One region of the Caproicibacterium sp. XB2 genome, then DNA from elsewhere that is predicted to be linked to it. Evidence: riboswitches for the same ligand, from Rfam matches in the RefSeq annotation. Region 1 holds a riboswitch; the other holds the start of a gene.
The links. Region 1 has a riboswitch for FMN ahead of ribD (bifunctional diaminohydroxyphosphoribosylaminopyrimidine deaminase/5-amino-6-(5-phosphoribosylamino)uracil reductase RibD). Riboswitches for the same ligand answer to the same signal wherever they lie in the genome.
Positions count from the first base shown of each region.

Region 2: another riboswitch for FMN. It lies ahead of ACIHKT_RS01945 (ECF transporter S component); the one in region 1 lies ahead of ribD (bifunctional diaminohydroxyphosphoribosylaminopyrimidine deaminase/5-amino-6-(5-phosphoribosylamino)uracil reductase RibD).

Region 1 is NZ_CP173227.1:1,150,450-1,165,475, forward strand. It holds gene ACIHKT_RS05780 (manganese efflux pump MntP family protein) at 1-471, shown strand, start outside; gene ACIHKT_RS05785 (helix-turn-helix transcriptional regulator) at 478-1,530, opposite strand; gene ACIHKT_RS05790 (butyryl-CoA:acetate CoA-transferase) at 1,812-3,155, shown strand; gene ACIHKT_RS05795 (DUF6483 family protein) at 3,225-3,590, opposite strand; gene ACIHKT_RS05800 (3-hydroxybutyryl-CoA dehydrogenase) at 3,940-4,779, opposite strand; gene ACIHKT_RS05805 (enoyl-CoA hydratase-related protein) at 4,828-5,604, opposite strand; gene ACIHKT_RS05810 (acetyl-CoA C-acetyltransferase) at 5,644-6,828, opposite strand; gene gltX (glutamate--tRNA ligase) at 7,549-9,021, shown strand; gene ACIHKT_RS05820 (glutamine--tRNA ligase/YqeY domain fusion protein) at 9,098-10,792, shown strand; FMN riboswitch at 10,942-11,057, shown strand; gene ribD (bifunctional diaminohydroxyphosphoribosylaminopyrimidine deaminase/5-amino-6-(5-phosphoribosylamino)uracil reductase RibD) at 11,234-12,322, shown strand; gene ACIHKT_RS05830 (riboflavin synthase) at 12,322-12,972, shown strand; gene ACIHKT_RS05835 (bifunctional 3,4-dihydroxy-2-butanone-4-phosphate synthase/GTP cyclohydrolase II) at 12,976-14,175, shown strand; gene ribE (6,7-dimethyl-8-ribityllumazine synthase) at 14,230-14,697, shown strand; gene ACIHKT_RS05845 (O-antigen ligase) at 14,792-15,026, opposite strand, start outside.
Region 2 is NZ_CP173227.1:422,756-437,781, reverse strand. It holds gene ACIHKT_RS02000 (hypothetical protein) at 1-366, shown strand, start outside; gene tsf (translation elongation factor Ts) at 531-1,445, opposite strand; gene rpsB (30S ribosomal protein S2) at 1,501-2,247, opposite strand; gene ACIHKT_RS01985 (dipicolinate synthase subunit B) at 2,498-3,097, opposite strand; gene ACIHKT_RS01980 (dipicolinate synthase subunit DpsA) at 3,103-3,969, opposite strand; gene murC (UDP-N-acetylmuramate--L-alanine ligase) at 4,167-5,564, shown strand; gene ACIHKT_RS01970 (rod shape-determining protein) at 5,615-6,652, opposite strand; gene ACIHKT_RS01965 (ComF family protein) at 6,788-7,441, opposite strand; gene ACIHKT_RS01960 (ATP-dependent RecD-like DNA helicase) at 7,428-9,650, opposite strand; gene ACIHKT_RS01955 (hypothetical protein) at 9,686-10,039, opposite strand; gene metK (methionine adenosyltransferase) at 10,131-11,312, opposite strand; SAM riboswitch class I at 11,406-11,515, opposite strand; gene ACIHKT_RS01945 (ECF transporter S component) at 11,645-12,286, opposite strand; FMN riboswitch at 12,363-12,500, opposite strand; gene ACIHKT_RS01940 (CapA family protein) at 12,541-13,797, opposite strand; gene tuf (elongation factor Tu) at 13,906-15,026, opposite strand, start outside.

The DNA.
Region 1 (15,026 bases):
AAAGTTGCCGGATGCTTTGGTCTGTTTCAGTCCCTAATGCCAATTATCGGCTGGCTGATTGGCAAGGCCGGCGCTTCCATCATCAATGCGGTGGACCACTGGATTGCGCTGATTCTGCTTTCTATTATCGGCATTCAAATGCTGCGGGAGGCACACAAATGTCACGGCGGTGAAGCCTGTCTGCAGGACAACATTCCGACCAGAACGCTGCTGGTGCTTGCGGTAGCCACCAGCATTGACGCGCTGGCCACCGGCATTCTGCTGCCCAGTGCGGTAGGTGCCTCCACCACACAGTTGATGCTGCTTTCTGTCTGTTTAATTGGCGTTGTGACACTGGTTTTATGCTATATCGGTGTATATATCGGCAAAAAATTCGGTGACCGCTTTACAGGCAAAGCACAGATTATCGGTGGATTGGTCCTGATTGGCATTGGCATCAAAATCTTTGTAGAACATATGTGGTTCTCGTAAAGCGTTTCAGCTGTCCGTTTCCTGCGGCGGCTCTTCCTCACCGCCTTCTTCCGGCACGGCAAGCCGATATAAGCTATACAAATCACGAATGCGGTGGCGCATTTCGTCCCGCACATAAGTCGGCGACAAGACTGTCAGCCGCGCGCCGCACTGCAGCAGCCATTCATACAGACCCTCACTAACACGGACCTGTACATGTGTGGTGAATGTTTCTCCGCTGCTTTCCAGCACCTCTGCTTCCGAACCAAAACGGTCTGTCAGCACGTCCAACAGACTGCTGTCACACCGCAGCAGCAGCTGTTCCACCTTGCCGCCATACAAATAGAACGCACTGTGCAGATAGTCCGCTGTATCGAAACGTTCACGGTACGGGGTAACCTCTGAAAAAGGACGGACTGGCTTTTTCAGCATCTTGGCTTTGTACATGCGATCCAACCGATAGTTGCCGACCGTGTTGTATTTTTCGTAATTGCCTGCCAAATAATAGTGGTCGTTTTTCCAAAAAAGAGCATATGGACTTAAGACAAACTGCCGCCCGTCATTCAACTGGATATGGTTATTTTTCAGCGTTCTGTGGTAGTACCAAAAGGAAACTTTTCTTCCCTGCGCGATTGCCCGATGCAGAACGTCAATACTGCAGCAGATTTCTGTATTTTGCTGTTTACAGCTAGGGTCATAATAGATTTGTTTCTGCAGTGCGGCACGTTCCCGCCGGTTTACCAATGTCTGTAATTTTTCGGTAAGCTGTTCTGTCATATCCGCTGTTAAAAACGGGGCTGCATCCACTGCATCAATCAGAATGCGCACCTCGGCTGTATTCAGCGCACGGGAGGTAAGATAATAGCCGGCGTACGGTGTACGAGTAAACACAATCGGGTATCCAAACCGGCGCAGAGCCGCTATATCCCGCCCAACCGCTTTTCTTGCACAGACAATTCCCCTCCGTTTCAGTGCCAGCAGAATGCGACGCATGGGCAGTGGATGTTCCGGTGAAGCCTCCTGCCTTAAAAATTGCAGCACTATCAGCAGCCGCTCATTTTTTCGTTCTGTCAAAGACATATTTTTCACCCTATTCCAGGAAATAAATGTTTGCTCTTTTTATTGTACGGCAGCGCTGCATTCATGTGCAAGGACTAAAAATATGTTCGACAAAATGCCATAAAGAGCTTCGCTTTTTTGTATAAAAAGGTCGTGCTTTTTTTACAAATATAGAACAATTCGATAAACGGATTGTTGTCTTTTGTGTAAAAAAGTGCTATAATATAGTTACTTTATTAACAAGCAGCGCAGTTCATCTGCAACGCAATTTTTGCTTTAAAAAAGAAAGGCAGTTGATATTCATGAGTTTTCAAGAAGAATATGCACAAAAACTGACGACCGCTGACAAAGCGGTACAGGCTGTCAAATCCGGCGACTGGGTGGACTACGGTTTTAACTGCGGTACCGTACACGATTTGGATATTGCTTTGGCAAAATACATTCCAAACCTGAAGGACGTAAAAGTTCGTGTCGGCATTGAAATGGAAACACCGAAAATTTTTGATGTTCCGGACGCGCAGGACCACTTTTCCGTTTATTCCTGGTTCTACACAGGTTCCGAGCGTCACTATGCTTCCAAACGATTCATTACCACCGTGCCGCACCGCTTCTCTGAAATGCCCGGCTACTACCGCAATGAGCTGCCGCCCATCGATGTAGCAATGTGCCAGGTTTCTCCCATGGACAAACACGGCTACTTCAGCTTTGGTCCTTCCGGTGCTATGCAATACTCTGTCTTCCAGCGTGCAAAGCACATCATCGTGGAAGTGAACCCGAAGCTGCCGCGCTGCCTTGGCGGTTATCAGGAAAGTGTTCCGATTTCCAAAGTTGACGCGATTGTAGAAATGCAGGATCCATATGTGCGCTGTATGCCGGACTCCAAGCCTTCCACCGAAGTGGATTTGGCCGTGGCAAAACAGATTGTCAAGATGATTCCAAACGGCGCCTGCCTGCAGCTGGGTATTGGCGGCATGCCGAACACTGTTGGTTCCCTGCTGGCAGAGTCTGACCTGAAGGACCTGGGTGTTCATACAGAAATGTATGTTGATGCCTATGTTAAAATGGCAGAGCGCGGCATCATCAACGGCAGAAAAAAGAATGTCAACCCGGGTATGCAGGTCTACGCATTTGCTTCCGGTCATCAAGAAATGTATGACTATTTGGATGATAACGCCTCCTGCATGGCAATGCCGGTTGACTATGTCAATGACCCCCGTATCATCGGTCAGCATGATAATATGATTTCCATTAACAATATCGTAAATATCGACCTATATGGCCAGGCAAACGGTGAATCCAGCGGCTTCCGCCAGATTTCCGGTGCCGGCGGACAACTCGACTTCGTACTGGGTGCTTATCTCTCCCACGGTGGTAAAAGCTTCCTGTGCTGCTCCTCCACTTTCATGGACAAACAGGGCAAGGCTCACTCTCGTATCCTGCCGGTACTGGAGCCCGGCTCCATTACAACGGATACACGTCCCAACACACAGTATGTCGTAACAGAATTCGGCATGGTTAACCTGAAAGGTGTTTCCGCCTGGGGCCGTGCTGAAAGACTGATTAGCATTGCTCATCCGGACTTCCGTGAACAGCTGATTAAAGCTGCTGAGAAACAGGGCATCTGGCGCAGAAGCAATAAAATTTAATTAGGCCATCCAATCATTTATTTGTTCATAAAAAACGACTCCCGAAGCGACTGTTTCGGGAGTCATTTTTTATGCCGGCAATGTAATGTTGAACCGATGAACAAGCTCTTTCATACCGTCAGCGATTTCTGACCTCTCAAAGTCTGCCGCATCCAGTTCTGCATCAGTTTTTTGGTTTAACTTCATATAAAAGTCAATACCCATTTCCAGATATCGATAATTGCGGGTATCCATTTTTTCGTACAGAAGGTCCTCCGCCTCATTCAGCCGGTTCTGCTGCCACAGTGTTTTCAGTTCCGCATACAGTGCATTCACATTTTTATCCCGCTCATGCTCCAGCGGAAGATAATTGGGTGTTTCCTTATTGAAGATGATTTTTGCCAGCAGCTTTGCGTCAACGTCAATCTGTTTCTCTTCCCAGTCATTTTCCAGCATTGCATTTACCCCTTGCCTTTTTATTCTCATTTTTTATTATAACACAGAAAAATCCGGCTGCAAGGATTTCTCTTCACAGCCGGATTTTTATAGGAATTTCTCTTCCGCAGCAGTAGGAGCTGCTTGATGCCCCATCGTCATCTACCAAAAAGTCTTCTGTATGTCAACAGCAGCTTGGAACAATCCGACAGGGACAATACCTGCCGCGAAAGTGTTCATTGCATGAATCCGATGAATATAGGAGAAGAAACTTATGCCTAATGGATATGCTCGACTTCACATAGCGCCAGAACAGCACGGGGAAATTTCCGTTACACGTTACATGGAAACAAAGTGCTTCGTGTAAAACTTACTTCGTGTAGTCGTAGAAGCCCTTGCCGGACTTTCTGCCAAGCAGGCCGCCACGGACCATCTTGCGCAACAGCGGAGCCGGACGATACTTGGAATCGCCAGTCTCGTTGTACAGGACTTCCATAACATCGAGGACGATATCGTTGCCGATAAGGTCGGACAGAGCCAGCGGGCCCATCGGATGGTTTGCACCCAGCTTCATAGCGGTATCAATATCCTCAGCAGTAGCAGTGCCCTCGGACAGCACAACAATGCCTTCGTTAATCATCGGGACCAGGATACGGTTAACAACGAAGCCAGGAGCTTCCTTAACCTGTACCGGAGTCTTGCCAATTTCCTTGGAAATTGCCTTAACCTTCTCGACAACCTCGTCCGGGGTGTTGATGCCGGCAATAACTTCGACCAGCTTCATAACAGGAGCCGGGTTGAAGAAATGCATACCAATAACCGGATGCTTGATGCCATGGCCAATCTCTGTGATAGACAGAGAAGAAGTATTGGAAGAGAAGATGCACTCGGGTTTGCAGAGTTCGTCCAACTGTTTGAAGATACCCTGCTTAATGTCCATCTTTTCCAGAGCAGCTTCAACAATCAGATCACAGTCAGCAGCAATTTCATTTGTGCCGGTTGTGACTTTTGCAAGGATAGCATCCTCGCGTGCCTGATCCATTTTGCCCTTCTTTACCAGATGATCCAGGCTCTTCTGGATCTTGCCCTTGCCGCCTGCAGCCCATTCGGGTTTCACGTCGCAAAGACGAACTTCATAACCATCTGTCTGAGCAAAAGCCTGTGCAATTCCGGAGCCCATGGTTCCGGCACCAATAATGCCAACGATCATGAGAAAATCCTCCAATCAAGATTCAAATTTTTTAGAAATGTGCAACAATTACTTGTTGATAAACGGATCGTGCTTCCGCTTCTCGCAGAAAGCAGTCATCGCGTTGTGCTGGTCCTGTGTGCCACAGCATGCAGCAAACATTTCCGGCTCAAAAGAAGCTGCCGTATCAATATCCATCTGCAGGCCCATGTTAATGGCCTTCTTGCACTGACGGACAGCGATAGGTGCATTGCCGGCAATACGCTGAGCCATCTTCATGGCCTCATCCATAAGCTGGTCTAACGGGTAAACGGCATTGACCAGACCCACACGATAAGCATCGTCAGCCTTAATATTGCGGGCAGTATAAATCATTTCCTTGGCCTTGCCTACACCAATGGTACGGGCAAGACGCTGTGTGCCGCCAAAGCCGGGGGTAATGCCCAGACCAGCTTCAGGCTGTCCGAAAACAGCGTTGTCAGCAGCAATGCGGATGTCGCAGCTCAGGGACAGCTCGCAGCCGCCGCCGAGTGCATAACCGTTGATTGCAGCGATAACAGGCATCGGCAACTTTTCAATTTTACGGAAAACATCGTTGCCGTTTGCGCTGAATGCGCGGCCCTCTGCAGGGCCCATGGTGCTCATGGCACCAATATCTGCGCCAGCAACAAATGCCTTTTTACCAGCACCTGTAACGATTACGCAGCGGGTCTTGTCCGCATCAATAGCGTCAACGACAGCTTCCAAGTCAGCCAGCACTTCAGGATTTAAGGCGTTGAGGGATTTCTCGCGGTCGATGGTGATAATGCCGACAAAGTCTTTCTGTTCATATTTTACATAGCTCATTATTAACAGCCCTCTTTACAATACAATTCCAGAAAGAGATTATTCGTATCTCTTAACGATTGTAGCAACACCCATGCCGCCGCCAACACACAGAGTAGCCAGACCATACTCGCTCTGTCTTCTCTGCATTTCGTACATCAGGGTTGTCAAGATACGGCAGCCAGAGCAGCCAACCGGATGGCCCAATGCGATAGCGCCGCCGTTGACGTTGACCTTGTCCATATCGAAGTTCAGTTCGCGGCAGACTTCGATGGACTGTGCAGCAAATGCTTCGTTTGCTTCGACGAGGTCCATATCCTTTACGGACATGCCACTGTGTTTCATAACTTTCTTGGTTGCGTCGATCGGGCCCAAGCCCATGTAAGCCGGATCAACACCAGCAGAAGCACCGTCAATCCAAAAAGCCAATGGCTTGACGCCCAGCTCTTTGGCCTTTTCTTCTGTCATTACGACAACAGCGGAAGCTGCATCGTTGATGCCGGAGGAGTTAGCAGCGGTAACAGTGCCGCCCTCTTTGAAGCAAGGTTTCAAACCGGAAATGCTTTCAGCAGTAATGCCAGCACGCGGGGCTTCATCCTTGTCAATCAGAACGGTCTTCTTTCTCTGCTTGACTTCGACCGGAACGATTTCATCGTTGAACTTGCCGGCAGCAAGAGCCTTCTGGCACTTCTGCTGGCTGTTTGCGGAGAATTCATCCTGCATCTCACGGGTGATACCATACTTCTCAGCAACATTTTCAGCAGTGATGCCCATAGGATAATGATGGAAAGTATCCCACAGACCATCGTTCTGCATGGAGTCAATGAGAACACCGTCGTTCAGGCGATAGCCAAAACGTGCTTTTTTCAGCAGATAAGGAGCGTTGGACATGTTCTCAGCGCCGCCGGCGACAATAATGTCAGCCTGGCCAGCCTGAATGAGGCCTGCAGCAACGTTGATGCTCTTCAGACCGGAGCCGCACAGGTTGTTCAGTGTGAAAGCAGGAGTGCTAATCGGGATACCTGCATAAACAGCAGCCTGACGGGCAACGTTCTGGCCGATGCCGCCCTGGAACACGCAGCCCAGGATAACTTCATCAACAGCCTCTGCTGGAACACCGGAACGCTTCAGAGCTTCCTTAACTACGATAGTAGCCAGTTCAGGGGTGTAGGTATTCACGAACATGCCGCCCATTTTTCCGATAGGCGTACGGCAGGCACCTGCTAATACGATTTTTCTAGACATCTTTGTTTCCTCCATTCATTTATATGGCTTTGCTTTATAATAGGCTGGTTTGGCCGCCCGATTTACGGGTTCGGCAACGCAGCTTCTTAACACAAGTTAAATATATCACAAACGGATGCCGAATGCAAGGATTTTGTTAAAGTTTTAGCAAACTTTTTACAAAGTTTTCACGAAAATTACGCATTCGGTCCCCCGGCTTTCGTCTAAATGCTTATTGCTTACTATATCATATTTTCTTCATTCTGTCCCGTATTTTTAAAAAAGTTCTAAAATTTTTAATAAATAATCAGAAACAATATCTTTTTATTTGCTTTTTTTAAGAGAAAGTCCGACCACTTGTGTAATTTTTCTATAAGAACGATTTATTTTTAGGCATTTACACAATTTATCTGTATGAGAAGTTGGATTTCGTGCTCTTTTGCCTTTTTGGCATTGTTTTTTTGCCGGCTGGCACAGAAAGCCGCCTGTCCCTTGTTTTGGAATACGTAAAGGTCCTACCTTTTTATAGGCAGGTTATAGGCAGGACCACTTCCTGATTACAAAAATGAAAATATCCGCATTTTTCTGCGGTAAACAGACTAAGTTTTGTGTTTTCTCCTATGCCGCATCTGCCAGAGGAAAAAGTACCTGAGAGCTGCCGAAATAGCTGAAATATAAGATTGCACTGTGTGTCCTTTTTCGGTATAATAGAAAGACGTACATGAAAAGGGGTAATTTTTTATGGAAAAACAGACTGTCAGGACCCGCTTTGCACCAAGCCCCACTGGTTTTATGCACGTGGGAAACCTGCGCACTGCCCTGTTTGAATATCTGATTGCAAAGTCACAGGGTGGCACCTTCGTTCTTCGGATAGAAGACACGGACCAGGAACGTTTCGTGGAAGGTGCCACGGACGTTATTTATCATACACTGCAGCAGGTAGGCCTGCAGCACGACGAGGGCCCAGACGTCGGCGGCCCTTACGGTCCCTATGTGCAAAGCCAGCGCAAAAACATCTACCTGCCCTATGCGCAGCAGCTAGTAAAAGAAGGAAAAGCATACTACTGTTTCTGCAGCAAAGAACGTCTGGCTACCCTGCATGATGAAAACGGTCTGGGCGGCTATGACCGCCACTGCCGCAACCTGCCCCAGGCAGAAGTGCAGCAGCTCCTGCAGTCCGGCAAGCCATGGGTCATTCGACAGAAAATGCCGCTGGAAGGCAGCACCTCCTTTACGGACAGCGTGTTTGGCACCATCACCATTGAGAACAGCGAGCTGGAGGACCAGATTCTAATTAAGTCAGACGGATACCCGACCTACAACTTTGCCAATGTCATTGACGACCACCTGATGCACATTACGCATGTGGTGCGCGGCTGTGAATACCTGACTAGTACACCAAAGTACAATCTGCTGTATGAAGCCTTTGGCTGGCAGGTGCCAACATATATCCATCTGCCGCTGATTATGGGCCACAACCCGGACGGTAGCACCAGCAAGCTTTCTAAGCGCCATGGCTCCACCGGTTTTGCCGATTTGGTCAAAGAAGGCTACTTGCCGAAGGCAATCATCAATTATATTGCTCTGCTCGGCTGGGCTCCAAAGGACACGCAGGAACTGTTTACCCTTCCCGAACTGGAAAAAGCGTTCTGCATTGACGGTATCAGCAAAAGTCCGGCTATCTTTGATTATGACAAGCTTGCGTGGATGAACGGCGAGTATATTAAGAAAATGCCAAAAGAAACCTTTATTCAGAAATCCATGCCTTACTTCCGCGAGGTATTCGGAGATGCTGAAAAGGACTGGACCATTCTGGCGGATATGCTGCAGCCGCGTGTGACTCGGCTGCCGGAGATTCCAGGAATGCTTGCTTTCTTCAAAGAACTGCCGCAGTATGATGCTGACCTGTTCATCAACAAAAAGAGCAAAGCAACCATGGACAACGCCCCCGTTATGCTGAAGGCCGCACTGGAGGACCTGACGGCCCTTTCTGACTGGAGTGTGGATTCCCTGCACAGCAACCTGCTGAAGCTTGCCAAAACACTGGGTGTAAAGAATGGTACTCTGCTGTGGCCTGTGCGCATCGCGGCGGCCGGTCAAAAGGTAACCCCCGGCGGTGCCATGGAGATTCTCTCCCTGCTGGGAAAGGAAGAATCTTTGCGGCGGCTGCAGGCCGGCTTTGAAAAAGCAGAAGCGGCAAAAACGACTGCTTGATTTTACAGCAAACTGCCTATCCTATATAAGTATATAAAAATAATGGACAGGCGGGCAAAATACAGGAGGAACTTTCATGAGTGAAACCAATGAAACCCGCCCTGCCGAAGAAACAGGCAGCGGCAATTTCATTCATACCTTTATTACAGAAGACATTGCAAAAAACGGCCGCTTTGCCGGACAGCGTGTACACACCCGCTTTCCGCCGGAACCGAACGGCTATCTGCATATTGGTCATGCCAAAGCGATTTGCGTGGATTTCGGCACCGCAGAAAAATTTTGCGGTCTGTGCAACCTGCGCATGGATGACACCAACCCGACCAAAGAGGGCACCGAATATGTCAACGCTATTCAGGAGGATATCCACTGGCTTGGCTTTGATTGGGGCAGCCGCTTCCATTATGCTTCCGACTACTTTGACACGATGTATGAACTGGCCGTTAAGCTGATTCAAAAGAGTCTCGCCTATGTGTGTGAACTGACACCGGAGCAGATGCACGAAAACCGCGGTGACTTGACACATCCAGCAGTCAGCCCATACCGGGACCGCCCAACAGCGGAGAATCTGGACCTGTTTGCCCGCATGAAGGCCGGCGAGTTTGAGGACGGCCGTATGACACTGCGCGCAAAAATCGACCTCACCTCCGGCAACTTTAACCTGCGTGATCCTGTGCTGTACCGCATCAACCATATGCCCCACCACCGCACCGGCGGCAAGTGGTGCATTTACCCCATGTATGACTTTGCCCACCCGATTGAGGACGCCATTGAGGGCATCACCCACTCCCTGTGCACACTGGAGTTTGAGGACCACCGTCCATTGTACGAATGGGTGATTAACAACATCGACCTGCCGGCAAAACCGCGTCAGATTGAGTTTGCCCGTCTGGGCATTAATAATACCGTTATGAGCAAGCGTAAACTGCGCAAGCTAGTGGAGGGCAACTATGTAACCGGCTGGGACGACCCCCGTATGCCCACCCTGTGCGGCCTGCGCCGCCGTGGCTTTACGCCGGCCTCTATTCGCACTTTCTGCGAACGCATCGGCGTTTCTAAGGTAAATTCCACTGTAGAGTATGGTTTCCTGGAACACTGCCTGCGTGAAGACCTGAACCAAACGGCACAGCGCACCATGGCGGTTCTGCACCCGATTAAGCTGGTGCTGACTAACTACCCTGCCGACAAAACGGAAACCTTTGAGATGGAAAATAACCCGGAGCGTCCGCAGGATGGCTCCCATACTGTTACGTTTTCCCGTGAGTTGTGGATAGAAGCGGGCGATTTTCTGGAAATGCCGGTTAAAGGTTATCGCCGGCTTTTCCCTGGGAATGAAGTTCGTTTGAAGGCCGCCTACATTGTGCGCTGCACCGGCTGTGAAAAGGCGGAAGACGGCAGCGTTACAACCGTATATGCTGAGTATGACCCTGCTACCCGCGGCGGAGATACGCCGGACGGCCGCAAGGTGCGCGGCACAATCCACTGGGTAGATGCTAAAAACTGTGCCGATGCGGAAATCCACCTGTACGGCAGCCTGTTTACAGTACCGGAGCCGGAACAGGAGGACGACTTCTTAAAAGTTTTGAATCCGTCTTCTCTGGAAGTACTGCCGAACTGCAAAGTGGAACCCACCCTGCAGCAGGCAGACGCAAAGACACCGTTCCAGTTTATGCGGGAGGGATATTTCTGCTTTGATAAGGATTCCACCCCGCAGCACATGGTCTTTAACCGTTCTGTTTCTTTGAAGGACAGCTTTAAGCCGCGTAAAAAATAAAATCCTTTTGGCGCCCCGGCCGGATTTTGTGTGGCTTTCGGGGCGCTTTTTGCACATTCCTATGGAATTATATTCTTTTTTCAAAAAATTATATTGACATTTTCACAAAGATTGTCTATACTATAACATAGTTCAACAAACTGAATAGGTAAAATCTTCAGGGCAGGGTGCAATTCCCTATCGGTGGTAAAGCCCACGAGCCGCAAGGCATGATTTGGTGAAATTCCAAAGCCGGCAGTAAAAGTCTGAATAAAAGAAGAGTAAAGCTGTGTGAAAATAGGTCTGCCTGTATTTCATACGTTTATTTGTCCTGGAATGCGCTGTCATTCCAGGACTTTTTTGTATGTGCCGCAGCAGGATATCCTTGCACGCCGTCAAAAACTGTCATACCCTGAATGGTCAATTCTATTCAGGGCATTTTTATACATGAGGTGATTTTTCATGACGGATGAAGCGTATATGCGTTTGGCCCTTTCCCTTGCCAAAAAAGGCAGTGGAAAAGTGGACCCGAACCCAATGGTCGGCGCCGTTATTGTAAAAGACGGGCGCATCATTGGGCAGGGATTCCACCAAAAGTACGGCGGGCTGCACGCCGAGCGCAACGCGCTGGCTGACTGCACAGAATCGGCCAGCGGCGCAACCCTTTATGTCACACTGGAACCCTGCTGTCACTGGGGCAAAACACCACCCTGTACGGACGCGGTTATTCAAAACGGCATTCGCCGCGTGGTGGTCGGCTCCCCTGACCCGAACCCGTTGGTAGGCGGAAAGGGTGTGCGCATTCTGCGGGAACACGGCATTTCGGTAACGGAAGGCGTCCTTCGGGAAGAATGTAACCAGCTCAACGAACCATTTTTCTATTTCATTCAACATCATGTTCCTTATGGTATTTTAAAGTATGCCATGACTATGGACGGAAAAATAGCAACTGCGACCAGCCTTTCCAAGTGGATTACTGGAGAAGAAGCCCGCGAGCAGGTTCATCGGGACCGGAACCGCTATACGGTCATTTTAGTGGGTGTCGGCACTGTGCTGGCGGACGACCCACTGCTGACCTGCCGACTGCCGGAGGGCGGACAAAATCCAGTGCGCGTCATCTGTGATACACATCTGCGCACACCGCTCACCGCAAAGGTGGTGACAACAGCCGGTCGGGTCCCCACACTGCTGGCAACCTGCTGTGCGGACACGCAACGACAGGAGCCCTATCGCAAAGCCGGGTGTGAAATCTTACAGATACCGAAAAAAAACAGTCATGTGGACCTTGCCCAGCTGATGCAGGAGCTGGGTCGACGAAAATTGGACAGCGTTATTGTAGAGGGCGGTGCGGAACTAAATTGGTCCGCCCTGCAAAGCGGCATCATAGAGAAAGTACAGGCATATATCGCGCCAAAGCTTTTCGGCGGTGCCGCCGCAAAATCCCCCATTGGCGGTACGGGCGCTGCTTCACCGCAGGACGCCGTCCGTCTCTCCCCGCCCACGATTACCCGTCTGGGTGATGACCTGCTGCTGGAAAGCCGGGTGCTGTGATGTTTACAGGAATCATTGAAGAAGTGGGTACTGTACAGGCTATCCGACAGGGTGCCGCTTCCGCATCCCTGACAATCCGTGCAGACAAAGTGCTGCAGGGCAGCCATCTGGGCGACAGCATTGCAGTAAACGGCGTTTGTCTGACCGTAACCGCCCTGTCCCCTACCACCTTTACGGCAGACGCTGTACATGAAACCATGAACCGCACTTCTTTCCATCTGCTGCATCACGGCAGTCCAGTTAATCTGGAACGTGCCATGGCTGCAAACGGACGCTTCGGCGGGCACTTGGTGACAGGCCATGTGGATGGCACCGGAACAGTAACTTCTGTATCCCGTGACGACAACGCTGTCTGGTACACCATTCGTGCTGGGAACGAGCTTCTGCGGTATATTGTGGAGAAAGGTTCCATCACCGTGGACGGTATCAGCCTGACCGTAGCCAATGTGACAGGCACTGATTTTTCCATTTCCGTCATTCCTTTTACAACGGCACATACGACGCTGCAGTACCTGCGGCGCGGCAGTACCGTTAATTTGGAAACCGATATCATCGGGAAGTATACAGAAAAATTTTTGAACCTTTCCCCACCCAACCACTCCCACAAAAATATAGTTTACCAGGATTTGAAATACAGAATGGAGGATTAACGTATGTTTGAGTTCAGCACGATTGAAGAAGCACTGGAAGATTTGAAACAGGGAAAGCTTATCTTAGCCACAGACGACCCGGACCGGGAAAACGAGGGTGATCTAATTTGTGCAGCCCAGTTTGCGACAACTGAAAACGTGAATTTTATGGCTTCTCATGCCAAAGGGCTCATCTGTATGCCCATGAGCAACGAGATATGCGATAAACTGCTGCTGCCGCAGATGGTCAGCAACAACACCGACAACCATGAAACCGCTTTCACAGTGTCCATTGACCATGTCAGCACCACCACCGGTATTTCTGCCGAGGAGCGTGGCATAACTGCCCGCAAATGTGTGGAAGACGATGTTCATCCGGAAGACTTCCGCCGCCCAGGCCATATGTTCCCGCTGCGTGCCAAAAAAGGCGGCGTGCTGGAACGCAGCGGTCACACGGAAGCAACCGTAGACCTGCTGCGCCTTGCTGGCCTGAAACAGTGCGGCTTGTGCTGTGAAATTATGCGTGAGGACGGCACCATGATGCGTACCGCCGAACTGAAGAAAATGGCACAAAAATGGGGCATTAAATTTATTACCATTAAAGCACTGCAGGACTACCGCAAAAAGCACGATAAGTTGGTTGAGTGCGTTGCAAAGGCAAAACTGCCCACTAAGTACGGCAACTTTGTAGCCTACGGCTATGTCAATGAATTAAATGGAGAACATCATGTGGCGCTGGTAAAGGGTGACATTGGCGACGGCAAGAACCTGCTGTGCCGCGTTCATTCCGAGTGCCTGACCGGAGATGCCTTTGGTTCGGCCCGCTGTGACTGTGGCCAGCAGCTGGCCGCCGCCATGCAGATGATTGAGCAGGAAGGCCGCGGTATTCTTCTGTATATGCGGCAGGAAGGACGCGGTATTGGCCTTATCAACAAGCTGCGTGCCTACGAACTGCAGGACCAAGGTATGGATACTGTGGAGGCAAACCTCGCCCTCGGTTTTGCCAGTGACCTGCGTGAATACTATATCGGCGCGCAAATCCTGCAGGACCTCGGCGCAAAGACGTTGCGCCTGCTGACCAACAACCCGGACAAGGTTTATCAGCTGGAAGACTACGGTATGAAAATCATCGAACGAGTGCCAATACAGATTCCTGCAAACCACTATGACCTATTCTACCTGCAGACGAAAGAAAAAAAGATGGGCCATATTCTCAACTACTGAACTTTATGAAAAGAACGGTGCGATAAAGTAAAGATATAAAAGGAGATCTGCATCATGCGTACTTTAGAAGGAAAACTGGTATCGGAACACATCAAGGTCGGTATTGTCGCTTCCCGTTTCAATGAACTAATTACCAACAAGCTGATTGGCGGCGCACTGGATGGTCTGAAACGTCACAATGTAAATGACAATGATATTGACCTTGCGTGGGTACCCGGCGCATTTGAAATTCCGCTGATTGCTTCCAAAATGGCAACCAGCGGCCGCTATGAAGCCGTTATCTGTTTGGGCGCCGTTATCCGCGGCAGCACCAGCCACTATGATTATGTCTGCAGTGAGATGTCCAAAGGAATCGCGCAGGTATCCCTTTCCAGCGGTATTCCGGTAATGTTTGGTGTGCTGACAACGGAAAACCTGGAGCAGGCGCTGGAGCGTGCCGGTTCCAAGGCCGGCAACAAGGGCTTTGAGTGCGCCAGCGGTGCCATTGAGATGGTTAACCTGATTCGGGAACTGAAAGCCTAACTTCCAAAAAACAGCAAAAAAGCGATGCATCTGTTTTAGAAAGCAGATACATCGCTTTTTATTAGCTGCAGGCAGGTCTGAAGACCCGTCTTCTTTACTGATAATACTTTACGGTCCGCGGTGACTGGTGGTAATAGCTGTGGGATACGGACAGCGAAGTCTGACGGTTCCTCTGCAGCGAAACGCCCGTGGCAGAGAACAAAATAAAGAACAGCATACCTGTCTGCGTCCAGGAAATTGTCACATCTGTGCAGCCGTGTACTAATGTCATAATGAGTACAGTCAAAAACAGCAGGTCTGCATTGCAGGCCCGACGGCCACGAATACGG
Region 2 (15,026 bases), 730 kb from region 1:
GTGTTCGGCTATCTAAGGGGGCACAAAGGCTGTACAAACGGGAAAATCAGCGGCAGTATCCTGCTGACACTGAAAGTACCGGCCGACTGCGTATGGCTGACCGAATACAGTGTCTGGGCCGACTATATGTATTGTGTTCTGCACTATGCCTCCCAGAATTACACGCACTTGCTTCCAAATGAAGAGTTTACAGCACGTCAGTTTCATGACCTGCAAATACAGCTGAAAACGCAGCGCAGTCCCTCCAATTATCAGGTGCCGCAGGCGATTTTGGAAAAAATAAAGCCGGAGTGGCTGGTCAGCTATATTGACTGTCGCCGGCTGCCGCCGCTGCGTCGTTTTTTGCTGAAATTGCTTCACCGCTGATGAGATGATTTGTTTGCTTTAAAATTTTGACAGCAGCTTTTTAACTATGTCACCATTTTTGGTGCAAAACTGCTGTTCCCCGTTTTCACCCAACAAAAAAGGGCACCCAGCTGCCGTAACGGCAGCACCGGGTACCCTTTTTATTCTGCACAAGAGACAAAAATTTATTTTACCATGCTTGCAACTTCTGCTGCAAGGTCATCTTTGCGCTTTTCAATGCCTTCACCTGTTACAAAGCGGGCGAAATCACTGATTGCAATCTTGCCGCCCAAAGTCTTGCCAACGGAAGCAACATACTTGCTGACAGAGGTTTTGCTCTCCTTGACATATTCCTGGTCAACCAGGCAGATTTCCTTGAGAGCCTTCTTCACCTTGCCGGTAATCATTTTTTCAATGACATTGTCCGGTTTACCAGATTCAGCAGCCTGCTCACGGGCAATCTTTGCTTCACGGTCCAGAACGCTCTGTGGAACATGGGCGTCGTCCAGGAACTGCGGATTCATAGCAGCAATCTGCATACCGATGTTCTTGCCCATTTCGGCGAATTCCGGCTTAGCAGCAATTTCATCTGTCGTGTCAAAGTTGACAAGAACACAAATCTTACCGCCTGCATGAATATAGGAAGCAACGTGTCCCTCCATGCGGACAAAGCGGCGGACCTTGATGTTTTCGCCGATAGTCAAAATCTTTTCTTTCAGGATTTCATCGACTGTCTGGTCGCTGCCAGCAGCCTTGCACTTCATCAGAGCATCCACATCTGCCGGATTCTCCTTCAGAATGGTATCCGCGCAGATATTGACAAACTCCTGGAAAGAAGCGTTCTTAGCCACAAAGTCGGTTTCTGCATTTACTTCAACAGCGACACCGGTTTTGCCGTCTGCACTGGCCTTGGCAAAAGCCATGCCTTCAGCAGCAACACGGTCCGCTTTTTTGCTTGCAGTTGCCAGTCCTTTTTCACGCAGGAAATCCAGCGCTTTTTCCATATCTCCGTCGGAAGCGGTCAGTGCCTTTTTGCAGTCCATCATGCCGCAGCCGGTTTTATCACGCAGTTCTTTTACGTCCTTTGCTGTAAAAGCCATATTGATTCATCCTCCGATTGATTATTGAGAAAATAAACGGTTCCAAAAAGGAATTTTACTTTTCAGCAGCCTTGGAGGCCTGTGCAGCCGTATCCTTGTCTTCTCCGTCCTTGCCCTGCTGGCCCTCGTGGCCTTCCAGAATGGCGTTGGCCATCGTCGCGGAAATCAAACGAACCGCACGGATAGCATCATCGTTGCCCGGGATAACATAGTCAATTTCGTCCGGGTCACAGTTGGTATCAACAATAGCGATAATCGGGATATGCAGCTTGCGTGCTTCTGTAACAGCAATATGCTCTTTGCGCGGGTCAACAATAAACAGGGCACCCGGCAGAGTCTTCATATCTTTAATACCGCCCATAAACTTTTCCAGTTTAGCGATTTCCAGTGTCAGCTTGGCAACTTCCTTCTTCGGCAGCAGGTCGAAAGTACCGTCTTCCTTCATAGCCTGCAGCTGATTCAAACGGTCAATGCGGCGGCGAATGGTACGGAAGTTCGTAAGCATGCCGCCCAGCCAACGGGCATTCACATAGAAAGCGCCGGCACGCTCTGCTTCCTCGCGGATAGAGTCCTGTGCTTGTTTCTTTGTGCCGACAAACAGCACACTCTTGCCCTGTGCGGAAAGCTCACGGACAAAGTTGTAAGCTTCTTCCAGCTTGCGAACGGTTTTCTGCAGGTCAATAATGTAGATACCATTGCGCTCGGTGAAGATGTAAGGCTTCATCTTTGGGTTCCAACGACGGGTCTGATGGCCGAAATGGACACCGGCTTCGAGCAGTTGTTTCATAGATACGACTGACATAATTTGTTTCCTCCTTGGTTATTCCTCCGCTGCGCTTTTCGTGCAGAGTATCTGCCGACCGGCAGACACCGCTCCACACAGCGTACAGCGTGCGAATTAAAAAAATTTTTCTGCATTCGCAGACAAAATATAGTATAACAGAATCCGGCAAAAAATACAAGAAAAATGTGTGTTTGGTTCCACCATGCAAATAGAAAAAAGGACAGCGACAAAAGATACTGTCCGCCGCCCCCTGTCATGCTCTCTTTGTTTAGGTTGTACATCCATCTTTGACTGGTGCCAGCAGAATCGGCTCCATTTGGCGGCCGTGCAGTGCCGCTTCCACCGCCCGCGGCAGCAGTGTAAAATCCGCCACCACGGAAGATGGTTTTTTCTCGTGGTCATCCTGCCGGAAAGGTGTAAAATACACATATTTTACGTTCAGCAGACGACCGATATTTTGTGCGGAGGCCGCCAGCGCGTCATTGGTTGCAATGGTCAACAAAACCGGACGGTGCACCCGCAGATTAGACTTTGCTGCCATGGTAACCGCTGTGTCGGTAATTCCGTTTGCCAGCTTCGCCAGCGTATTTCCTGTACATGGTGCTATAACCAAAAGGTCCGCCATCTTTTTCGGCCCAATTGGTTCCGCAGCCGGAATCGTGCGAATCGGTTCCCTTCCGGTAATGTCCTTTACCTGCTGCAAAAAGTCAGTGGCTTTTCCAAAGCGGGTGTCCGTGCCGGCTGCTGTTTCACTCATAATGGGCAGAATTTCATATCCCAATTCCTTTAAAACACGCATCTGTTCCAAAGCACGGCTGAATGTGCAGAAAGAGCCGCACATGGCGAACCCTAAAACAGTCTTCCCCACTCCTCTCACTCCCTCATCATCTGATAAACCGTCTGTTTGATAATCTCTCCTGCGGCACGCGGTGCCACCTTTGCCGGCAGGGAGAACGCATGGAGCGCGCGCAACCCTAATTTTTGTGCTGCCGGCATATCAACACCGCCCGGCGACGAAGACAAATCAATCAGAAGCATACCGTGTGGAAAAGCCGAAAGCACATGGCGGGTAAAAATCAGTGCCGGAACCGTATTGAATACAATGTCATAGCTACCGCCGTCCTCCAGCTTTTCAATCGGCACAGGACGGCAGCCGGCGGCCTCCACCAGCGCGGCTGTTTCTGACCGGCGAACCGTCACGGAAACCGTGGCTCCCAGCGCCCGCAGGCGCGGTGCCAGTTGGCTGCCGATGCGCCCAAAACCGGCCACCAGACAGCGGCTGCCGCAAAGCGTGCCTGGATATTCCCGCATAGCAAACTCCAGCGCACCCTCAGCCGTAACGGCCGCGTTGCGCAGGGCAAAGTCCTCCCTTGCATAGTAGTCCTCCATAGGAACGTCCTCCAACTGTGGGCAGGCGGCCAGTGCGCGCCCCAGCATTCCTCCATACACCCGGTGTCCTTCCAGTGCTTCCACAAAAGTTTCGTCCAGTGGAATCGGATACTCAGCGTATTCGGCTTTTACATTCTTGCCGTCAATCGTGACCGGCAGGGGCAGCAGCAGTGTACCGCACATGGCTGCTGTACGGCGCAGGTCTGCCTTTTTGATATCTGTATCTAAAAATTCTGCATTCTCAAATCCGCAGGTCACAACCGTGAATCCATCGCCAGCGATGGATTCCGCCAGAGCAAGCTGCCGCCGGTCGCCGCCCAGGATACCAAAACTGCTACTATTAATTCTCATAACGGATTCCCTCCAGATTCATGTACCATAGTATGGAAACAGCAGAAGGATTGTGCCCAGCGGAAATAGGAAAACCGCATTTTCCTGCAGATTGTAGCTTGCAAAAAGGGTGGAAAATGGTTATGATAAGAAAGGTTTTTGACCATGTTCGCAATCCATGTTTCCCGCTTACATATTTAAAGGAGTTGTTCATTCCCATGAAGGAGATTCACGATATACTTTCTCAGGTTAAAAAAGTCCATTTTGTCGGCATCGGCGGCAGCGGCATGTGCCCGTTGGCAGAAATTCTCATTCACCGCGGTTATGAAGTTTCCGGTTCTGACAACGCGGAATCCGATACCCTGCAGCGCATTCGCTCTTATGGCATTCCGGTATATATGGGACAAAAAGCGGAAAATGTGCAGGGAAAAGAATTGGTCGTCTATTCGGCAGCTATCAAGTCGGATAATCCGGAACTGGCCGCTGCCCGCAAGCTGAACATTCCCTGCATTGAGCGCAGCGTTCTGCTGGGCATGGTAACCAGCCGCTACCCTAAAAGCATCTGTGTGTCCGGCACACACGGCAAAACGACCACCACGGGACTGATTACCTCTGTTCTGCTGGATGCAGGAGCGGACCCATCCGCTGTCATTGGCGGCAATCTGCCGAAAACCGGCACCAATGGCCGTGCCGGTTCCTCTGATAAAATTGTTGTCGAGTCCTGCGAGTATGTCAACACTTTTCTGCAGCTGCACCCCTACCTTGCAGTTATCCTGAATATTGACAATGACCATCTAGATTACTTTAAGACGGTTGACAACATTATCCACTCTTTCCGTCAGTTTGCAAAGCAAACCTCCGATGTACTGGTTGTCAACGGTGATGACGCCAACACACGCAAGGCAGTCGAAGGCCTGACGCATGCCAAAATCATCACTTTTGGCAAGGGGGAACACTGCGACTATCGCGCCGTCAATATTCAGGACACCAAAGCCGCACGGGAACGTTTTGATGTCATGAAGGACGGAAAAATCATCAATGAAATTACGCTCTCCATTCCCGGCAAGCACAACATTTATAACGCACTGGCTGCCTACGCCGTGTGTGACCTAATGGGCATTCCGGCTGAACAGCTGCAAAAGAGCCTGAAAGCCTTTACCGGTGTGCACCGCCGGTTCGAGATGCTGGGTACATATGAAGGTGTCACCGTTGCGGACGATTTCGCCCATCATCCCACAGAACTGACCGCTACGCTGACTGCTGCTATGCACATGGGCTTCCACAATGTATGGGCGGTTTTTCAGCCGCACACCTACAGCCGCACGGCGCTGTTGTTGGACGACTTTGCCAAGGCACTGACCATTCCTGACCATGTGATTATTTCCGAAATTCTGGCTGTACGTGAAACCAACACATACAACATCTATGCGGAAGACCTTGTGAAAAAGGTACCGGGCGCTGTCTACCGTAAAACATTCCCGGAAATCGCCGACTATGTGATGGAACACGCAAAGTCCGGCGACCTGATTCTCACTATGGGCGGCGGGAATGTCTATCAGTGTGCAAATTTGATTGTGGACCGCTATAAATCCCGCCAGACAGCTGCAGAAAAATAAAAGAAAAGAAAAGGCCGGCAGGAAATAATATTTCCTGCCGGCCTTTTCTTTTAGTAAACGATTGTCAAAGGGTTAATCACACCATATACTTTATGTTCGGCAGCATCGATAAACTCAATTGCCTGTCCCGCGCCAATCGCCACACAGGTGGCTGGGTCCGACGCAACATGAACCGGCATTTTTACCTTATCTGCAATCAAATCACTCAGGCCATACAATTGTGAAGTACCGCCGGTCATAACAATGCCATCCATATAGATATCCCCCAAAAGTTCCGGAGGTGTTTTCTCCAGCATTTCCTGCAGGACACGCGCAATCTCCGTTGCGGGGTCCAGCATTGGCGCAACCAGCTCTTCACTAGTGATATCCACCCATGCGGGCAGGCCTGTGTTGGCATCTCGGCCTTTAATCCGGCAGGTCAGCGGTTCCGGCCGCTGCGCAACGCCGCCAACCGCAATCTTACAGCTTTCCGCCATACGTTCCCCAATAATCAGGTCGTATTTATTGCGTACATAATGAATAATTGCCTGGTCGAAGGCAAAACCTGCCACTTTAATAGAGCGTGCAATCGACAGCCCACCCAGCGAAATAACGCCCATATCCGTGGCGCCGGCACCAACATCAATAATCAGTGCACCGTGCGGATTCGCAACATCAACACCCGCGCCCATTGCCGCTGCAACCGGTTCATCAATAGAATACAGCCGGCGCACACGGGCACTGATAATGGATTTGTTGACTGCCAGCCGCTCCACACCGGTAATCTGGCAGGGCACACTTTCCACCACACGCGGCATAACACGGGAATGCAGGAACCGGCCGCTGCCAAGCTGCTGAAAATAATAGTCCACCAAATAGCTGGCCCACCGGAAATCGGAAATAACGCCTTTCACCAGCGGCCGAACAACCTTTACGTTGTCACTGGTACGACCCAGCATGGCAAATGCCTTACTGCCGACCGCCATCACTTCTTCTGTTTCCCGATTAACTGCTACAACAGAAGGTTCATTTACGACAATGCCTTTACCGGCTACAAAAATTTTAATCGCGTATGTACCAAGGTCGACTGCAATATCGATACCAAGCACATGACCACATCCATTTCTCTAATTTAAAATCGAGCCTATTTTGCTTTAGAAATTTGCAGGTAAATATGGAATAATATGTATTCTTTTATCCTTGTACAGTTCATTATAATATAAACCCGTGCTTTTTTCAATGCTTTATCTGTCGGGTTCTGGTGCAAGGGCAACTGCCGCACACAGTACACTCTGTGCACCCTCCCGCAGCAGTACACGCGTACATTCAGCCAAGGTAGCACCCGTAGTGGCAATATCATCTATCAGTAAAATTCGTTTCTGCTTCGCAGCTGGTTTTGCCGCAAAAACGCCCTGCACATTGCGGAACCGTTCCACCGCCGACAGCCGATGCTGGGTACGGTTTTTCTTTGCCTTATACAGCAGTGTCCGATACGGCAGCCCCAATTCCGCGGCCGCCGCCCGGGCTATACGCTCGCTTTGATTATAGCCGCGCTTCCTTTTATGCAGGCGGGACATTGGCACCGCTGTAACAACGTCCGGCTGAACTTCTGTCGGCAGCTGCTGTGCCAATTTCCGCCCAAAAAAGGGCGCCACAGACGGTTCATCTGCAAACTTCATCCGCAGGATAGCGTCCCGTACTCTTCCCTGATATACATAAATTGCATAGCAAAACGGTGCACCGCCATTTTTCAACGGCAGTGCCTTTTTCATCAGTTTCGGCTGAAGGTCCGCACAAGACGGACAGGTTTCTTCTCCATGACGAATAACCTTTCCACAAAATGGACAGCACGGTGGAAAAAAGAGGTCCGCCAAAAAGGACCACTCAGGATGCATCATTGGGAACAGCCTCTCCCGTCAGGAAATCGCGCAGACCAGAGTAGCGGCGCATACGGCGGTCGTTGCTCACCATCATCTGCACTGTGCGCTGGGTGCCAACCAAAATCAACAGTTTGCGTGCACGGGTAATCGCTGTATAAAATAAGTTGCGGTAATACAGCGGCCGCGGGCCGGGGTACATGGGCATGATGACTGCCGGGAACTCACTGCCCTGACTTTTATGGACCGTCAGTGCATAAGCAAGCTCCAAATCTGTCGCCGTTTCCAATTCATAAGAAACAATGCGGCCGTCCATATCCACAGTGATTGTGGAACCGCCGCGGTCAACTTGCCTTAAAATACCAATGTCTCCATTAAAGACGCCTTCCCCCTCGGAGCCGTCCTCTTTTTCCCATGTCAGTGTATAGTTGTTTCTCGTCTGCATAACTTTATCGCCCTCGCGGAACAGACGGCCGTTTATCTTGATTTCTTTCTTTCCGTGTTCGCGCGGATTGAGGGCATTTTGCAGCAGCGTATTGAGCTGTACTGTGCCCAGCTGGGTTTTCCTTGTCGGCGAAAGTACCTGAATATCCGTCATTGGCGACAAATCATAGCTTGCCGGCAGACGCACCGCACACAAGTCCCGAATGGTCTGCGCAATCTGTTCCGGCTGGGAGCGCTGCATAAAGAAAAAGTCGTGGGTACAATCATTAAGTACCGGCATTTCACCGGCCAAAATGCGGTGTGCGTTGGTTACAATTAAACTTTGCATGGATTGACGGAAGATGCGCTGCAGCTGCACCACCGGCAGCATTCCGGAAGCAATCAGATCCCCCAATACATTGCCTGGCCCGACACTGGGCAGCTGGTCACAGTCGCCTACCAGCACCAGCCGGCAGCCCATGGGCAGCGCCCGCAGCAATGCCTCGAACAAGGAAATATCCACCATAGAAAGTTCGTCAACAATCAGTGCATCGCACTCCAGCGGTTTCTGTTCATTGCGGGCAAAAGTCGGGCTGTCTGTTTCGTCCCACTCCACCTGCAGCAAACGGTGCAGTGTTTTGGCCTCTTCTCCTGTCAGCTCGCTCATTCGCTTAGCCGCACGGCCGGTCGGTGCCGCCAGCAGGACCTTTTCCCCTTTTGCCTGCAGAATACGAATAATTGCATTCAGGGTGGTCGTTTTGCCTGTGCCCGGCCCGCCGGTCAAGACCAGCATACCGTGCGTCAAAGCGGTAATAATAGCTTCTTTCTGTTCATCTGCATAGGAAATGCCGATTTTGCTTTCGAACTCCTCCACTGCCTGCTGTGCATCGGGAATCGGCTGTGAGGGGTAATCCATCATCATCTGCAGCCGCTGTGCCGCAAACACTTCCGCCCGGTACAACCGCGGCAGATAAGCGGCAGTACGGTCCTGTATGGTACAGATAATGACGCTGCCCTCCTGTACCATTTGTGAAAAGACCTCATCCAGCAGCTCCTGCGGCAGGCCAAGCATACGCGCGGCGGTCGGCAGCAGTTTTTCTTTTGGCAGACAGGTATGTCCATTGTTTACATTATGCTGCAGAACATACAAAATGCCTGCGCGCACACGACATGGGTCGTCAGCTGGATGCTCCAGCGTTTCAGCAATGCCATCCGCACGCTGAAAGCTGAGGCCCACGTCGTCTTCACACAGGCAGTACGGGTCACTGCGTACCTGAGAAACAGAATCTGGACCGAACGTGCGGTAAATCCGTACAGATTCCTCCGGTTTCATGCCAAATTCTTTCAGGCCCAGAATCACCTCACGAATGCCAAGCTTTTTTCGGTACTCCTGCCCGATTTGTTCCGCCTTTCGCTGCGAAATGCCACTGATTTCAGCCAGCCGCAGCGGTTCCCGTTCCATAATCTGCAGGGACTGACTGCCAAAGATGCTGACAATTTTTTTTGCCATCGCCCGCCCAATTCCGCGTACCGCACCGGACGAAAGGTACAGCAGAATGGACTCGGTTGTCGCGGGCGGCATTCGCTCATAAATGCTGGCACTGAACTGCCTGCCAAAGGAGGGGTGCTCCGTCCACTGTCCCACTACATGAAGCTCATCTCCCGGCTCCGCTGTAGGCATGGAACCGACCACTGTCACCAGCTCTTCCCCGTTGTTCAGTTCCAGTACGGTGTACCCGTTGCACTCATTGCGAAACGTAATATGTTCAACCGTACCCGTCATTTCCAGCAGCGTCTGCGCTTCCATTTCTCTTTCTACCTCCGGCCCCGGATTGACATTCCTTAATCTATTTCAGTATACTGCAATGCCTGCATATTTGCAAATTCCTCCCTGCTGCAGTAGGATACGCCCGGCGTTTTGTACAGAAAGCACCGGCACAGTTCCCGTGTCTCGCTGTCCATGCCGTCGTCCACCAACAGCAGGCGCTTCTGCTCAAATCCTTCCGTTTCACGCAGGCGGTCGCGGGCACAGCGCAGCTCATACTCAATATCTTCCCTGTGCCCAGAAAGATGCAGTACCAGTACCAGTGTGCCAAAATCTTTGCCAGAGCGGTACAGCATATGCAACATCAGCTGCATCAGGGCACACAGGCCCAGAACAGCCAACAAAATAATAATTACCTGACCTGCGCCCATAAAAAATCACCTCTTTACAGAATATGCAAAGAGGTGATGGACTGCGCACTTTATTTTGGCACAGCAGAATATTTTTAACGAATGGGAACCTTTAGACCAGCGCTTTCTTCAACTCGTCCGCACGGTTAGTCTTTTCCCACGAAACGCCGAGGTCCTCACGGCCCATCTGGCCATAGCTTGCCAGCTTGCAGTAAATCGGCTTACGCAGGTCCAGTGTACGGATAATCGCTGCCGGACGCAGGTCAAAGACTTTTTCGACCGCCGCAGCCAGCTGCTCATTGGTATAGGAAGAAGTACCGAATGTTTCTACCATGATAGATACCGGATGCGCCACACCAATTGCGTAGGCCAGCTGTACCTCGCAGCGCTTTGCCAGACCGGCGGCAACGATATTCTTTGCCACCCAGCGTGCAGCATATGCTGCTGAGCGGTCAACCTTCGTCGGGTCCTTGCCGGAGAAAGCACCGCCGCCGTGACGGCCATATCCGCCGTAGGTATCCACAATAATCTTGCGGCCAGTCAGTCCGGAGTCGCCGACCGGGCCGCCGATAACAAAACGGCCGGTCGGATTGACGTAATACTTTGTATTTTCATCCAGCCATTTTGCTGGAATTGTCGCCTTAATGACCTTTTCAATCATATCTTTCCGAATCTGTTCCAGTGTGACATCCGGGTCATGCTGTGTAGAAAGAACCACTGCATCCACACGCACCGGTGTGTCCCCGTCATATTCAACGGTAACCTGTGTTTTTCCATCTGGACGCAGATATGAAATACTGCCATCTTTACGCACAGCGGCCAGCTTCTTTGCCAGCTTGTGTGCCAAAGAAATGGCAAGCGGCATTTTTTCCTTCGTTTCGTCACAGGCATAGCCAAACATCATACCTTGGTCGCCCGCACCAATGAGGTCATCCGCATCGGAAGCGCCATTTTTTACTTCATAGGACTGGTCAACACCCATTGCAATATCCGGGGACTGTGCATCAATGGAGGTCAGCACGCCGCAGGTGTCGCCGTCAAAACCATAAGCCGGATTGTTGTAACCAATCTCGTTAACAACACGGCGTACGGTAGCGGGAATGTCCACATAGCACTCCGTGGAAATTTCGCCCATAACGTGCACAATACCCGTACAGGCTGTTACTTCACAGGCAACATGTGCCTGCGGGTCTTTGGCAATAATATCATCCAGAATGGCATCTGCAATCTGGTCACAGACCTTGTCGGGGTGCCCTTCGGTAACGGATTCAGATGTAAAGAAATGCTTTGCCATAGAAAAAAGCCTCCTGTGTAAATTCCCCCTATCTGCGGCGGACTAACAAAAAAACGCAGCCCGGTGAAATGCGGACAGCGTTTATCTCTCGATACCTCATCTATCGGCTTCACCGCAGGATTTGGCACCCTACCCAGCCAAAACGGGCTGCGCGGGTTGCCGGACATCATCGGGCCTGTTCCCTCCGCCACTCTTGATAAGGGGTGATATGTAGTTTTTGTTTACGCCTGCTAGTATAGCATAGCCGCCCGACAGCGTAAATAAACAAAAACAGGAATTTGTCTAAAAAAGCGACAAACTCCTGTTTTTACCTAAAAAGAATTTTCTGTATTTCAGCGCCTGCGGCCATGCAGCACCGGGCTGACATATTTGTACAGCGCAAATGTAATAATGGACACCAATACCGCCTTAATCAGGTTCAGCGGTGTTGTAGCGAACAAAACGAATGTTGTCATGTTGTTGATGCTCGCGTTGATTTTTGTGCCCATCCCGATAATAGCATTCAGCGGCATATGGAAAGCGGCTGCGTAAATCGGCAGCAGCAGGAATGCGTTCATCAGTCCGCCGACAACTGCCATCAGCACTGTGCCGACACCCATGCCGACAACCGCTGTTTTCCGTGCTTTATGGTAGCGGTAAATGAGAGCTGCCGGTACGACCAGTGAGCATCCAATGATAAAGTTCGCCAGTTCACCAATGCCGGCTGTCTGTGAGCCGCCGCCAATCAGCATATGCAGAATAACTTTCATGGCTTCTATCACGGCTGCAGCAGCGGGGCCAAGTGCAAAACCACCCAACAGTACCGGAACTTCACTGAAGTCCAATTTGTAAAACGCCGGAAGGAACGGCAGCGGGAACTCGAACGCCATAACAACGGCTGACAGCGCCCCTAAAATGCCAATGACGGCAATGCTGCGTGTGCTGGTCAATTTTGCTGTTTTTTTCAGGGTAGTAGCTTGCGTTTGTGTCGCCATAATTTCTCCTTTTGAGACATGGAATGGATTTAAAAAGCGCCCCAGTGCACAAAACGGCACAGGGGCGCAGTTCTTTCCATATCTTCTACCATCCGGACTATACCGTCGGCTCCGGAATCTCACCAGAATCTTGCGGTTTGACGACCGCTCGCGGGCTAACAGCATCTGCTGCATCACCGCCGGTGGGGAATCACACCCCGCCCCGAAGAATTATTCAATTCTATTACTAAGTATATGAATATTTGCAGGAATTGTCAAGTCCAATCCTGATATTTTTGTGGAATACTCTTATTAACGACCTTTTTCGCATAATTCGGTGTAAATTCACCGCTGGTGATTTCCCATGTCCGGCTCTTCTGCGCCATGGCATTTGAAAAGTCTTTCAGCATGACAACATGGACATTTTGTCCGCCCGCCTCGTAGTACGTAACTGAAGGCTTAAATTTCATGCCGGAGAATGTGACTTTTCCCTTTTCATCTTTTTTATAGGTTACTGTCAGCTGGCCGCTGACCAGATTTTGGGATTTGCGCTGCGTGGAAATCAGGTTGCCGAACGCGTACATGACTGGACACACCGCACCGTCACTTTTGCGTGTCAGCGTGGTCAGCTGCTGCAAAACATGCGGGTGATTTCCTAAAATAACGTCCGCGCCCCAGTCCACCATATCTTGTCCCAGCTTTTTCTCGGTATCCGAAAGAGTATACTGGTCTTCTTCCCCCCAATGGGCTGAAACTACAACAACATCTGCCAAAGAACGTGCCTTTGTAATCAGTTTTTTAATCTCATCGCGCTGGGAAGTGTAGACAATCTTCATCGGGCTGTCGGACGGCAGCGAAATATCATTCGTCATTTCCACAACACCAATCCATGCTGTTTTAATGCCGTTTTTCTCCACAATACGGATATTGTCAAGGTCAGCCTGGTTGCGATAGGCACCAACGACCTGAATTCCTTTTTTACTTTTCCAGTAGTCCAATGTGGCCAGCAGTCCCTTTTGTCCCATATCCAGCATATGGTTGTTGCCTTGGCTGATAACGTCAAATCCGGTATCTACCAGTGCGTCGCCAACTTGTGTGGGAGAATTAAAGCACGGATAGCCGGACAGTGCCCCAACAGATGGTGCCATGACTGTTTCCTGATTGACAAAAGCGACATTTGCCGCTGAAACATTTGATTTGATTTGCTTATAGACCGGACGGAAATCGTATCCGCCGCTAGAAGTAGCGCAGGATTTATAAATGGAACTGTGAATCAAGTCATCGCCTGTACCGAGAATGGTAATTTGTGACGATTTTGTTTCTGCCTTCGCAGATGATGCACTAACAGAGGAACCGCTGCCCGAAGATGCTGCTGTCTTGGGGTGCAGGTTCTGCAGAAGGGCAGCCAATCCCATTGTCAGCAGGCAGATTACCAATACGCTGGACGTTACTATAATGATGCGGTTACGCATCATACGATACCGTCTGGAACGGTGTTTTGGATGTGGTGTACCATGATTATCTTTTTGCATACACATTCCTCCTGTTTTCCTGCTGTATTGTATCTAAGTATAGCAGAAAAACAAAAATAAGCAATAAAAAAGGTCCTGCCCAAAAGGGCAGGACCCGTAAAAGACAAATTAGTCACAGATGTCGGAAACAACGCCGGAACCAACGGTATGACCGCCTTCACGAATGGAGAAGCGGAGGCCCTTTTCAATAGCGATTGGGGCAATCAGTTCAACGGACATTTCAACGTTATCGCCAGGCATGCACATCTCAGTGCCTTCCGGCAGAGAGATAACGCCGGTGACATCAGTTGTACGGAAATAGAACTGCGGACGGTAGTTGTTGAAGAAAGGAGTATGGCGGCCGCCTTCATCCTTAGTCAGAACATAAACCTGACCTCTGAACTTGGTATGCGGATGAATAGTGCCAGGCTTTGCAATAACCTGTCCACGTTCGATGTCTTCACGCTGAATACCACGCAGCAGAGCACCGATGTTATCGCCAGCCTCTGCGTAATCCAGAGTTTTGCGGAACATTTCCAGACCGGTGATAACGCTCTTCTTACGCTCATCAGTCAGACCGATGATTTCAACTTCATCGCCGATTTTAGCCATACCACGCTCAACACGGCCAGTAGCAACAGTACCACGGCCGGTGATGGTGAATACGTCTTCAACAGGCATCAGGAACGGCTGATCAGACTTACGGTCAGGAGTCGGGATGTAGTCATCGACAATGTTCATCAGGTCAACAATGCTCTTGTACTCCGGTGCATTGATATCTTTGGAATCGCACTCCAGAGCTTTCAGTGCAGAACCGCGTACGATTGGAGTAGTGTCTCCCGGGAAGCCGTACTCGTTGAGCAGGTCACGAATTTCCATTTCAACAAGGTCCAGCAACTCAGGGTCATCAACCTGGTCGCATTTGTTCATATAGACAACGATATAAGGCACACCAACCTGACGGGCAAGCAGGATATGCTCACGGGTCTGCGGCATCGGGCCATCAGCAGCGGAAACAACCAGAATAGCACCATCCATCTGTGCAGCACCGGTAATCATGTTCTTGACATAGTCAGCATGGCCGGGGCAGTCAACATGAGCGTAGTGACGCTTATCTGTGGTGTACTCAACATGAGCCGTGTTAATGGTAATGCCGCGCTCACGCTCTTCAGGAGCGGAATCGATGCTGGCATAATCCTTGAAGCTTGCTTCACCTTTCAGTGCAAGCACCTTGGTAATCGCAGCAGTCA